Regions from separate parts of the Lacticaseibacillus styriensis genome, predicted to be linked through region 2. Evidence: riboswitches for the same ligand, from Rfam matches in the RefSeq annotation. Region 2 holds a riboswitch; the other holds the start of a gene.

Region 1 (6,687 bases), 1.5 Mb from region 2:
GCGTTTCGGGCGGCATGGACAAATTATCCCGATCGTGAAGAAATTGTGGGGACGGCAAAACGCGATGGTGTCATCGAATACCATTACCGGTCAGTTGATTCCCGCTAAATAAGCGTCAAATCTCATGTGACGCTTGTGGCAAGCTACAAAAAATGGTAAGGTTTACATGAATTGTTTTAGGTGTTAGTGTGCCTATAAACTATTCGGAAAAACACTAGAAATCTAGTTAATATGAAGGAGCAGATCAGTCATGGAAAAACGTGAATTTAACATTATTGCAGAAACCGGGATCCACGCACGTCCGGCAACCTTGTTGGTACAAGCAGCCAGCAAGTTCAACTCAGACATCAACTTGGAATATAAAGGCAAGAGCGTTAACCTGAAGTCCATTATGGGTGTTATGAGTTTGGGTGTTGGCCAAGGCGCCGATGTTACCATTTCTGCTGAAGGTGCTGACGAAGCAGACGCAATTGCTGCTATTACCGATACTATGAAAAAAGAAGGCTTGGCTGAATAATGGCTGAACATTTGAAGGGAATCGCTGCTAGTGATGGGATCGCCACAGCGAAGGCCTATTTACTGGTTCAACCTGATTTATCATTTGACAAAAAAACGGTTGATGATCCTTCAAAGGAAATCAATCGGCTGAAGCAGGCACTTGATCAAAGTAATGATGAGTTAAAGGTTATCCGTGCAAAGGCCGCTGAATCGCTTGGCGAAGAAGAGGCTCAAGTTTTTGATGCCCATATGATGATTTTGGCTGATCCTGACTTTACCGGTCAGATCGAATCCAAGATCAAGGACGAAAAAGTAAATGCCGAACAAGCTGTGAAGGAAGTTTCCGAATTCTTCATTCAGACCTTTGAAGGCATGACTGATAATCCGTATATGCAGGAACGTGCTGCCGATGTTCGCGATGTAACAAAGCGTATTATGGCGCATTTGTTGGGTCGTACATTGCCGAATCCGGCGTTGATTGATGAAGAAGTCATTATCGTGGCTCACGATTTGACCCCTTCTGACACGGCACAGCTCAACAAGAAGTATGTGAAGGCATTCGTCACTGATATCGGTGGTCGGACGGCCCACAGCGCAATCATGGCGCGTTCATTGGAAATTCCTGCTGTTGTCGGAACCGATGACGTCACCAAGAAGGCCCAAAACGGTCAATTGATTTCCGTTGACGGTCTGACTGGTGAAGTGGTCATTGATCCTTCGACGGATGAGGTTGCCAAATTCAAGCAAGCTGCTGAAGCATTTGCCAAGCAAAAGGCTGAATGGGCGCAACTGAAGACGGCGAAATCCGTGACGGCTGATGGCAAGCATTTTGATGTTGCGGCTAACATCGGGACCCCGAAGGATCTTGATGGTGTGCTGGCAAATGGTGCTGAAGGTATCGGCCTGTATCGTACCGAATTCCTTTACATGGATTCTTCCGAATTGCCGACTGAAGACGATCAGTTCGAGGCCTACAAGAAGGTTCTTGAAACCATGAATCCAAAGCCGGTCGTTGTTCGGACAATGGATATTGGCGGGGATAAGCATTTGCCGTACCTGCCATTACCGCAAGAACAAAACCCATTCTTAGGTTATCGTGCGATCCGGATCAGTCTTGATCGTCAGGATATTTTCCGTACCCAATTGCGGGCTTTGTTGCGCGCATCTGCATTCGGTAATCTGCGGATCATGTTCCCGATGATCGCAACCATTTCCGAGTTCAAACAGGCTAAGCAGATCTTCACAGAAGAAAAAGACAAGTTGGTTAAGGATGGCGTTAAGGTATCCGACAACATTCAGCTTGGCATTATGATCGAAATTCCTGCTGCGGCAGTTCTGGCTGATCAGTTTGCTAAGTATGTCGACTTCTTCTCGATCGGGACTAACGATTTAATTCAGTACTCAATGGCGGCTGATCGTGGGAACGAACATGTTTCTTACCTGTATCAACCATACAACCCATCGATCCTCCGGCTGGTCAAGCATGTGATTGACTCAGCCCACAAGGAAGGCAAATGGGCTGGCATGTGTGGTGAAGCTGCTGGTGATCCGATCATGGTTCCGTTGCTGCTTGGTATGGGACTTGACGAATATTCCATGTCTGCAACTTCTGTTCTTAAGGTGCGCAGCTTGATGAAGCGGCTCTCCACCGAGGACATGGCTAAGATGGCCGATGTTGCTCTAAATGAAAATATTTCGAATGACGAAAATGCGGACTTGGTTAAAAAGACAACCGGTCAGTAATGACGTCATGATTTGAAGAAGGCTGTCATCCCAAACAGGGTGGCGGTCTTTTTTAATTGCTTTAAAGCTTTGGCGAGAGCTTTGTCATTTCTTTTAAGTGGCTTGGTAAGTAGACGGCAATGCCTGGGCAGATCGTATTTACCTGGTGCACATGCAGCATTTTCAGAAAAGTGGTATGGTTATTATGTAAACTAAAAAGGTCGAGCCGCGATGCAGATCTGTGATAGTAAGTATGGTGGTTCACCGAATGAGGGGGAATTGCATGTATTTACAACATCAAACAAAAACAGGCTTGCAGCGCAGGACTGGTGCTTTTTCCACTGCGCGTGTTCGGTTACGACTAGTGGCGCTCATTTCGACAATGGGCGGGCTTCTTTTTGGCTATGATACCGGCGTCATCAATGGCGCTTTGCCGTTTATTTCCAGTGAACTTAAATTAGCACCGGGTTTACAAGGATGGGTCACCAGTAGTTTAACGTTAGGCGCGGCATTTGGTGCTGTGTTGGTCGGCCGGGTTAGTGATCGATACGGGCGAAAACGTTTGATTACCGGATTAGCCGGTTTATTTTTTCTCGCCACCCTCGCTTCTTCACTAGCGCCCAGTGCTGGTTGGTTGATTGGGGCCCGGATGGTCTTGGGGCTGGCAGTCGGTGGTGTTTCGGTTTTGGTTCCTAGCTTTCTGGCTGAAATTGCGCCAACGAATCGGCGTGGTCGGCTTGTGACCCAAAATGAATTAATGGTCGTCTCGGGTCAACTGCTTGCGTTCATCTTGAATGCCGTTTTAGGGACGAATTTTGGCAATGTTCACGGTATTTGGCGGTGGATGATCGTCTTGGCCGTGATCCCAGCTATTCTTCTGGGTGTTGGCACCCATTTTGTTCCTGAATCACCGCGTTGGTTAATGATGAAGGGCCGTCAGCAAGATGCTGAAGACAGCCTCGCAGTTTTGCGAACACCGCAAGAGGTTCCAAATGAGCTTGAACATTTAAAACAGACGATTGCGAAAAGTGCAGAACATAAAAAGGTCAAGCCGGTTGATGCACTCAAGGTTAAGTGGATTCGCCGACTATTGATGATCGGTATCGGCTTAGGCGTTATCCAACAAATCGCTGGGATTAATGTCATGATGTATTATGGAACATCAATTTTGCAGATGACTGGATTTGGCCGCAACAGTGCGTTGATTGCCAACATTGCCAATGGGGTCACGGCGGTCGCTGCTACAATTGTCACGATGCAACTGCTTAAACATGTGCCGCGCCGACCATTATTGATTATTGGTTTAATTGGTACGTCACTGGCGATTACAGGTGTGACATTTGCTTCCCGTTTGCCGGCAGGATCGCCGATGCGTTCTTTTACAACCATTCTGATGATGATGCTCTTCCTGGCCTTCTTCCAAGGAGCGATTAGCCCAATGACCTGGCTGCTTATGTCGGAGATTTTACCGGAACAGTTGCGCGGCCTTGGTATGGGCACAGCGACCTTCTTCCTGTGGTTGAGTAATTTTGCGGTTGGGGTGCTTTTCCCAATTGGCTTGGCACAGATGGGGATGTTTTGGACGTTCGTTTGCTTCATTGTGACGAATATTGTCTCGTTGCTGTTTGTCGTTATCTTTGTACCGGAGACGGCAGGGAAGTCGTTGGAGGCTTTGCACCGTGAAGAAAAGGCGCGGTTGAGTCGGTGAGTGAAAAAATTCATGTTGCAAGATTGCCGCTGTTCTGAAGTACGCTCACGCTCCATAAAACGCGTTCGCAGGCCCAGAAACCTGCGTGTAAGGACCTCTCTCAAGTATAAATGGTAAAAGGCAGATCAGTTCCTGATGCACTTAAAAACGCGCTCACCAGCCCAGAAACCTCCACATAAGGACCTCAGACCTAAATGGCCAAAGCCCGGCCATTTAGGTCTGAGGCCACTTATGCTCCGGTTTCTAACCGGGCTGGTTCACGCTCTGCTCTGGGTAAAATATTTGCCCTTTCTCCAAAGTCTGGTAGGATAAAGTTGTATCAATTAATTCGATGAACCTTCACAAAGGGGAGCCATTGGCTGAGATCGGGGAGACCCGGACCCTTCGAACCTGTTCGTTAATGCGAGCGTAGGGATTTGTGAACGGTCGGAAGCGACCTTCTTTGTGAGTGGGGATTCACTAGGAGGCTTTTTTTATGCAACAACATAAGCGTCTGGTTGTTATTTTGGAAACAGCGATTATTGCCGCGTTTGCGATGGCGCTGACGTATATTCCGCATACCACCGGTGTTTCGGCGATTGAGTTGAATTATGGCTTGATTCCGATTGCGGTGCTGGCGATGCGGCGTGGGGCGATTCCTGCCGCATGGGCTGGCTTTGTCTGGGGCATTCTTGATTTGATTCTGCGTGGCCTTAGTGGCGGCAGTGTTCTGAACCCGATTCAGGGCTTTCTTGAATATCCAATCGCCTTTACGCTAGTTGGTTTAATGGGATTGACCTATGCTGCCTTTCAAAAGAACGTTCGCGGCGGTGAAAAGGTAAAGGCTAGCGGCTATGCTTTCGCCGGTATTATCATCGGTACTTTTGCTAAGTACTTCATTCACTTTATCGCTGGTGTTGTTTTCTGGGGCAGTTATGCACCAAAAGGCATGAATGCCTGGATCTATTCGTTGATCGTTAACGGCGGATCTGCGCTGTTCAGTACCGTATTGGCGATTGTCGTTGTCGGCATTTTGCTAACGGTCGCGCCACAACTCTTTATTGCCAAAGATGGCAAGTCGCTTTCTACCAAAGCAGCTTAAGCCGTTGCATCATTCGTAAAAATGACTGGCTGGTTCTTGTCTCCCCGTATTGTAAGGGGTTAGGCATCTAGGCCTTAAATCGGTTCCAAAGATGAAACAAATCTTTGGAGCCGATTTTTTTGTTTTCAAGAAAACTGAAGATGATTAGCGCGGCAGTTGCTGAATTTGAAGCCCTTTACGTAGCCAAATTTTCCCATTGAAGTTAACGATGATTCAAGTTTTAGGCACTGCAAGAATTAATATCTCTAGTAAAACACGAACATTAATTTGAAATAAGTCCAATATAGTTCCATTTTACGGTTGAATGTTGTTTCTGAACGTGCTATTCTCAAAATATCTTAAAGAAAGCAGGGAACAAGATGCAGAAAGTAGCTGTGGTCATGGGCTCAAGCTCCGATTGGCCAACCATGCAACAGGTTGCAACGCAATTGACGGCGCTGGCGATCCCTTATGAAAAGCGCGTTATTTCGGCTCATCGGATGCCGGATAAGCTTGCGGAATTCGGTAAGCAAGCGGCTGATCAAGGCTTTGGGGTGATTATTGCTGGAGCAGGCGGTGCGGCTCATTTACCGGGGATGCTCGCAGCCAACACCCTTTTGCCTGTCATCGGGGTGCCAATTAAAACCCGAACATTAAATGGCATTGATAGTTTGTTATCGATTGTCCAGATGCCCGGCGGAGTGCCAGTCGGAACCATGGCCATCGGTGATGCCGGTGCTGTAAATGCTGCTTTATTTGCCGCTTCAATCCTAGCTTTGACAGATGAGGCATTAACCCAACGTCTCGAAGCCTTTCGTGCCGAGCAGACCAAACGCGCCGAAGAAAGCGAGGCTGCGCTCAAATGATTGATGTGGTGACGTCTCCGGCAACAATCGGCATTATCGGCGGTGGTCAGCTTGGTCGGATGTTAGTCCAAAGCGCCAAGACGATGGGTTATCGTGTCGGCATTCTCGAACCCACACCCAATTCACCGGCAGGGCAGGTCGCGGACTTCCAAATTACGGCGCCCTACGATGACCAAGCGGCGTTGACCAAGTTAGCCAAGGAATCCGATGTTTTAACTTATGAGTTCGAAAATGTTGACTTAGCTGCACTTGAGGCTGTCCGACATTTAACTCGCATCCCTCAAGGCACTGCGATTCTAGCAACGACCCGAGACCGCATCAAGGAAAAGACTTTTCTTGAAACCCACGGCGTTCCAGTAACACCGTTTGCGGCCGTTGATTCACCGGCAACACTGAAAACCGCGATTGCCAAGATCGGCCTGCCAGCGATTCTGAAAACCACAACAGGCGGTTATGACGGACACGGCCAACAGGATATCAACACACTGGCAGATGTACCGGCGGCGGAAAAACTACTTGCGCATGGGCCCTGCATTTTAGAAAAACGCCAGCAATTCGATCGCGAAGCCTCTGTCATGATCACGCGTGATGGTCGCGATCAAGTCCGAGTTTTCCCGATTGTTGAAAATCGGCACAAAAATCACATTTTGCATCTCACTTTAGCACCGGCGCCGAGCATTTCATCGGTGTTAGCGCACAAGATTGATGACCTGGCGACCAAAATCGCCTTAGGACTTGATTTACGTGGTGTGTTAGGCGTTGAGCTGTTCCTTGAAGGGGATAACGTCATTGCCAACGAGCTGGCACCGCGGCCGCATAACTCCGGTCACTAC
Region 2 (6,687 bases):
TCATGCCGCCATGAATCAACTGAATTATCGGCCGAATACTTTGGCTCGCTCGCTACAGGGCAAGTCACCGCATCTCATTGGATTGATCTTCTACGACGTCAGTCACCCATTCTTCGGTGAGCTGGTCTCCCGACTCGAGAATCTGCTGTTCGAGCGCGGGTATAAGGCAATCTTATGCAACAGCGCCAATGATCCGGAAAAGGAGCGCGAGTACCTGCGCCTGCTGGCAGCCAATCAGGTCGACGGTATCATTGCCGGAGCGCACAATGAAAATATTCCGGAATATAAAGCGTACCGGCTACCGATCGTCAGCTTTGATCGCAATCTGGCTCCGACCATTCCGATCGTCAGTTCCGACAATGCCCAGGGTGGGCGCTTGGCCGCATCGGTCTTGTCAGCCAATGGCGTGCAAGCCCCGCTAATCATCACCGGTAAGGAATTGCCGAATTCACCGACAAATGCTCGGTCACAAGGTTTTCACGATTACTTTGCTGCCCATGGAATCGAACCCGCGACCGTGGCGATCCCGTTTGAGACTGCCGCGGCCATTCGCCGCACGGAGATTCAGCACTTATTGGCCGGTGGGCAGTATGACGGAATTTTCTGCACCGATGATCTGACCGCCATGCAGATCCATCAGCTGGCCTTGGCTATGGGCATCCGCGTTCCGGATGACCTAAAACTGATCGGCTATGACGGCACTCGCTTCATTCAAAATTATTACCCAGCGCTGACAACGATTGTTCAACCGTTGGACGACATCTCAAAACTGCTAGTCGACCTGTTACTGACAAGGATCAACGATCACAAGGCTGACCTAGACCCGAATTATTTGCTGCCAGTGAGCCTGCATCAAGGCATCACGGCGTAAAGTGCACCATCACTGGGTTCGGTATTTTTTGTTACCAAGCAGGCTTGACCAAGAAGTTGGCGCTATTCATCAGTTCTTTCCTGTAGCGCTTCCAAATAAAAAGTGATATACTGCCGTTACAATCGAATAGAAACATTTGGGGTGCTGTAAAAGCTGAGATGATACCCATGGAACCTGATGCAGTTAGTACTGTCGCAGGGAAATGTCGTTAAGATCAATCGTTTTTTGATGATTATTTGTGATTTCATGGACCCCGCCGATGATTTGGTGACGGGTCCTTTTTGGTTGAGCGCGAACAGGAGCGCTTAGAAATCGGAGTGTAAGTGGCCTTGAAGTCCAAATGGCTGGGCTTTGGCCATTTGGGCTTCAAGGTCCTTACACGTAGATTTCTGCGACTGCGAACGCGTTATAGAGCGCGGACGCCGGTCTGAGCCATTGCGGTCTGAGGTCCTTACACGCAGGCTTCTGCGCCAGGGAGCGCGTTATGGTGAGCCACCGCGCTTTTTAACTTGGCAGGTGAGCCAACATGAGACACAAGTAAGCTTCGAAATGATGGATTGATCGTGCTTGGCCCCCGTTTGTCTTTATTTGAAGAAATGGGGGTTATTTTTATGGACAAATGGTCGTTGCGCGATGTTGTCTTGTTGGCATTTTTGGCCTTTCTGTTTGGCGGCGTCTTTATGGGTGCCGATGCGATTTACGCGTTGTTAGCAGCGGCATTGACGCCAATTGGTTATGCGCCGTTTGCTAATGAGATTTTGTTTGGCATGTGGGTAATGGCAGCACCGATGACCGCCATGTTGCTGAAAAAGAAAGGCAGCTCGATTTTAGGTGAATGTTTGGCGGCGCTGGCGGAGATGCTTTATGGTTCCTACTTTGGCCCCGCTGTGTTGCTGTCCGGTTTTGTTCAAGGCTTGGGTAGTGAGGCAGGTTTCATCGTGACCCGTTATCGGCGCTATGACACAGTGAGTCTGCTTTTGGCCGCGGTTGGTACGACGGTTTTTAGTTTTACCTATGAGTACTTCAAGCTGGGTTATGGCGCTTACAGTCTTGGCATGATTCTGGCATTGGTGACGGTGCGGTTGCTGTCGGTTATTTTCTTCGGCGTTGTTTTGGTTCAACTGGTGATGAAACTTTATGAACAGGCCGCTGGTGCCAAGCGACTGGCTGGCAGGTCGTAAATGATGGGAATTGAACTACGAAAATTGCGATTTCAGCGGGATGGCCCATTGTTTGACGGTCTCGATTTCGAATTTACGACGGGCGCAATGACCGTTCTGACCGGCGACAGTGGCAGTGGTAAGTCGACCTTGCTCAACTTGATTGCCGGATTTGCACCACTGACTTATGAAGGCACGATCTTGGTGGATGGGCAGGATAATCGCAACGCGTCTATGCAAACGAAAGCAAGCCGAGTGGGAATGCTGTTTCAGAATCCTGATCAGCAATTTACCATGCGAACCTTACGCGGTGAACTCAACTTTGCTCTGGAAAATCTCGACTTGCCGGCTGATGTGATGGCGAAACAAATCCGGCAGGCGGTGGCGCTAGGTGAAACCGATGACTTTTTGGATCGGGACTTACAGACACTTTCCGGTGGTGAAAAGCAGCGCGCGGCGTTAACGGTTTTGCTAGCCATGGATGCGCCGGTTTTGTTGCTAGATGAGCCGTTTGCCAGCATCGATCCGGCTAGTCGGCAGCAACTCATTACCAAGTTGGGTAAATTACGCGATGCGGGGAAAACCATTATCATTGCCGATCACGACTTGAGCGATTACGCCGGCGTTGCCGATGAGCTTGTGTCGTTGGAAAAGGGACAGCTGACCCGCTTGCCGCTGACGACACTCACCACAATCCCGACTCATTTTCATTTAACGCAAACCGATGCAGGCACGACACCCTTGCTTCACCTTGATCAGGTAGTTTGTGCCCAGAATCGCCGGGTATTGATCCGCGCGGCTGACTGGCATTTTAATACCGGCATCACGACCCTGACTGGCGCTAATGGCAGCGGGAAATCGACGTTGTTGCGCGCCATGGTGCAACTGCATCCTTACCGAGGGCGCATGTTTCTCGGTGAACGGCGCTTGCGGCGCAGACAGCGATTGTTCCAGACGATGACGCTGGCGGTGCAAGATGCCACGAAGCAATTTGTAACGCTGACGCCGGCGGATGAATTAAAGTTCGGCGCTCCGTTCACGGCGGAAGTTCGCGAACGCCAACAAGCGGCCCTCGACTATCTGGGATTGACGGATAAGCAAACCGGCAGCCTGTATCACTTGAGCGACGGGCAAAAGAAAATGATTCAATTGATTGCCATGTTGAGCTTGGACCGGGCCTTTTTACTGCTAGACGAGCCGTTCAGCGGGTTGGATGAGCGCGCGTGTGCCTTTTTCACCGCGTGGATTAAGGAAAAAGCAGCTGAGGAAGCCTTCTTGATTGTGACGCATCGGCTTGCTCCGTTGGCGGGTGTGAGTCAACAGCATGTTCAACTGGCCGATCAACACTTGGCGGTGCTTGGGGAGTGAAACGATGTTGCCAAAAAAGACGAATGCGCTGAATCTGAGTTTGCTGATACTGCTTTTGACGCTTGAAATATCGTTCAGTCATTCGGTGAAACTTGACTTGGCGTTGATAGGCTTAGCTACTGGCTTTCTGCTGTGGCGACGTGCATTTAAAAGCCTAGTTGTTTTAGCGTTGCTTCCGCTGATACCCGCGGCGAGCACTTACTGGGCAATCACCTTACACGGTACGGATACGTCCTACGCGTTGTTACTGTTTGTGCGAACTTATGCTTTCACCGCGCTGGGCTTGGTGTTTCTGATCGGCGTTGATCTCGAGGCATTGCTCCTGTGGCTGGAACAACACAAGCTATCGCCTAATTTTGTCTACGGTCTGCTGGTTGTCATCCACGCCTTGCCGCAAATCATGCATGAGGTCGCGGCGATTCGCGAAGCCAGTCTATTGCGCGGGCAAAAGCTGCATCCGTGGTCACCCATGATTTACGTCAAAGTGATTTTTGTCGCCATGTCGTGGCAAGACCAGTACGTCAAAGCCATGTACGCCCATGGTTATACCGAAGGCGCCAAACGAAACGTGCGCCGCGCGATCATTAGCTCACGCCGCGGCTTGGTGGCGGCAGCGGCACTGTTTCTGTTGTTGAATATCTTGGTTCGATAGCTTTTGTCATGATCATGAAGCGAAAATCCCGCGATGCTGACGAAAACATTGATTAATGAGAGGATGAAAAATGAAATTTTCAGAACTTGCACGGCAACAGGTCGTGCCTTATTGGGAAGGGAGTCTGTCGCATCCGTTTCTGACTGAGTTACAGGATGGGACGCTTGATCCGACGATTTTCCGATTTTACCTGATTCAGGATGCGTATTATTTGAAACACTTTAGCCATTTGTACGAATTAATTGCGGAGCAGGCTCAAGAACCTGAATTAAAAGCCTATGCTGAGCAATCTGCGGCTGGCTTGGCAGCAGGTGAATTGGCAGTGCGGCAGGATTTTTTTGAAACCTTGGCGATTACTGATGACGAAGTAGCGGCGACGGCGATTGCCCCGACAGCGTACCATTACGTTTCGCACATGTACCGCCAGTTAGTCGAAGGCACGACGCATGTTGCGATTGCGGGGATGCTGCCGTGTCCATGGCTTTATCAGGAAGTCGGGCAATATTTGGCCCAGCGCCAGTCACCGGTGCCGATTTACCAGCGCTGGATCGAAACCTATAGCGGCGATGAAAATGCTGACGACCAGAAGGCAGCAGTCGCACTGGTTGATCGGCTTTACGAGCATAGTACGCCAGCCGAACAGCAACAGATGATCGCCGCTTTTAAGATTAGTTCACAAATGGAATACAGTTTTTGGGAGATGGCCTATCGCTTGGAAGCATGGCCGAAGGGGAGGATCGCCGATGGGGCAAAACCGCGTTAAACGGCTGGCTATGTTAGCCATGATGATTGCACTGGATGTTGTGTTGTCGCCGTTGTTTCGGATTGAAGGGATGGCACCGATGTCGAGCGTGGTCAACGTGGTCGCGGCCGTTGTGATGGGACCGCTATACGCCACGGTGATGGCCTTTGCCTGCGCCATTTTACGGATGACGCTGCTAGGCATTCCGCCACTGGCCTTAACCGGGGCGGTTTTCGGGGCATTTTTAGCCGGCGTTGGTTATCGCTTTGGCCGGAAAAATTGGTGGGCCGCTGCTGGCGAGATTTTGGGCACCGGGTTGATCGGTTCACTGTTGTCGTATCCGGTGATGGTTTGGTTCACCGGCAGCAGTCAGTCCCTTTACTGGTTTGTATACACGCCACGGTTCTTCGGCGGATCCATTTCTGGCTCGCTCATTGCGTTAATTGTCTTATATGAACTAGACCGCAACGGCTTTATGAACCGGTTGCAAAAAATCTTTTGAGCGTGAGCCGGCGCCAGCGAGCGCATTATCGTCAACCAAAATAGGAGGAGCAAAACCCATGACACAATCAATTACCGAAGTATTCGCAGATGCATTTAAAACTACTTTTCCCTTGAAGTCGTCGCCACTGGTAGACTGCATCACCAATCCCGTGACGATCGAATCGATGGCCAATGCGCTGTTGTATATCGATGCCAAGCCGGTGATGGCTGATCTCCCGGAAGAGTTTCCGGAACTTTTTACCCAAATTGACGCGCTATTGCTGAATTTGGGCCACATTTCGCCTGAACGCAAAGATAGTCTGTTGGCGGCGGGACGTTATGCCGCAGAAACGCATAAGCCGGCTGTGGTGGATCTTGTCGGGGTGGCAGCGACACAATTGCGCTACGACATCGGCCAGCAGTTACTGCAAAATCACCCGAATGTGGTCAAAGGCAATATTTCCGAAGTGCGCCGTTTTGCTGGGTTGAAAAGTACCGGCCGCGGCGTTGATGGTAGTCAGCTGGATCAGAGTGTGACGGCGCTTGCCGAATTAACGAAGGCCTTGCAGGAACTGACCGAGCGATTCCCGAACACGACATTTTTGGCAACGGGGGAGACGGATTTAGTTGTCAGTGAGAAAGGTCAATGGCGCTTGGAAAATGGGGTGCCGCAACTGGATCGGTTTACCGGTACCGGCGATATTGTCGGTGCCTTGACTGCGGCGTTGCTGGGCATCGGCCTGTCAAACGATGAAGCGGTCGTTTTAACCGTGAGCTATTTCAACTGCTGCGCTGAGGTGGCCGCGGCCCAAAATACGGCAGGCGGCATCGCTTCGTTCAGGGAAAAGACGTTGGATCAATTGTCGTTGTTGGCTGATCAAGCAGATTGGGTGCAAATGGTGAAAGGAGAAGCTCTATGAAACCAGAAGACCTCAAACTTTATTTAGTGACACATCGCTATGACGAGTCGCAGGCAGCGTTTTTAGCCAAGATTACCGCGGCGTGTGAAAATGGCGTCACCATGGTGCAGTTGCGTGAGAAGCAGCTGAAAACCCGCGATTATTATGCGTTGGCCGAGAAAGTTAAGGCGATCACTGACCACCATCACATTCCGCTGATGATTGATGATCGCGTGGACATTGCCTTGGCGGTTGATGCAGCAGGTGTGCACATTGGCGATGACGAATTGCCGGTAGCGGTGACGCGCAAGTTGATTGGACCGGATAAAATTCTGGGGGTTTCGACCAAGACGCTGGCCACGGCAACGGCTGCTGCTGCGGACGGCGCGGATTATCTCGGTGTCGGGGCGATTTTCCCAACGCCAACCAAGCCGGACTCGCCGGTACTTAGCATCGAAACGCTCAAGACCATCGCGGCATCCGTGCCGATTCCGGTAGTGGCAATTGGCGGC

What was found. Region 2 has a riboswitch for thiamine pyrophosphate ahead of LACSTY_RS01560 (ECF transporter S component). Riboswitches for the same ligand answer to the same signal wherever they lie in the genome.
Region 1: it holds a riboswitch for thiamine pyrophosphate, as region 2 does, so the genes downstream of both, thiT (energy-coupled thiamine transporter ThiT) here and LACSTY_RS01560 (ECF transporter S component) in region 2, are expected to answer to the same signal.

What each region holds. Positions count from the first base shown of each region.
Region 1 covers NZ_CP132483.1:1,794,859-1,801,545, reverse strand. Annotated here, with positions in the region: gene ykzS (protein YkzS) at 1-108, shown strand, start outside; gene LACSTY_RS08640 (phosphocarrier protein HPr) at 251-517, shown strand; gene ptsP (phosphoenolpyruvate--protein phosphotransferase) at 517-2,241, shown strand; gene LACSTY_RS08630 (sugar porter family MFS transporter) at 2,504-3,928, shown strand; TPP riboswitch at 4,264-4,361, shown strand; gene thiT (energy-coupled thiamine transporter ThiT) at 4,404-5,009, shown strand; gene purE (5-(carboxyamino)imidazole ribonucleotide mutase) at 5,369-5,854, shown strand; gene purK (5-(carboxyamino)imidazole ribonucleotide synthase) at 5,851-6,687, shown strand, end outside.
Region 2 covers NZ_CP132483.1:342,203-348,889, forward strand. Annotated here, with positions in the region: gene LACSTY_RS01555 (LacI family DNA-binding transcriptional regulator) at 1-871, shown strand, start outside; TPP riboswitch at 999-1,089, shown strand; gene LACSTY_RS01560 (ECF transporter S component) at 1,483-2,052, shown strand; gene LACSTY_RS01565 (ABC transporter ATP-binding protein) at 2,056-3,399, shown strand; gene LACSTY_RS01570 (energy-coupling factor transporter transmembrane component T) at 3,404-4,051, shown strand; gene tenA (thiaminase II) at 4,122-4,814, shown strand; gene thiW (energy coupling factor transporter S component ThiW) at 4,795-5,295, shown strand; gene thiM (hydroxyethylthiazole kinase) at 5,354-6,196, shown strand; gene thiE (thiamine phosphate synthase) at 6,193-6,687, shown strand, end outside.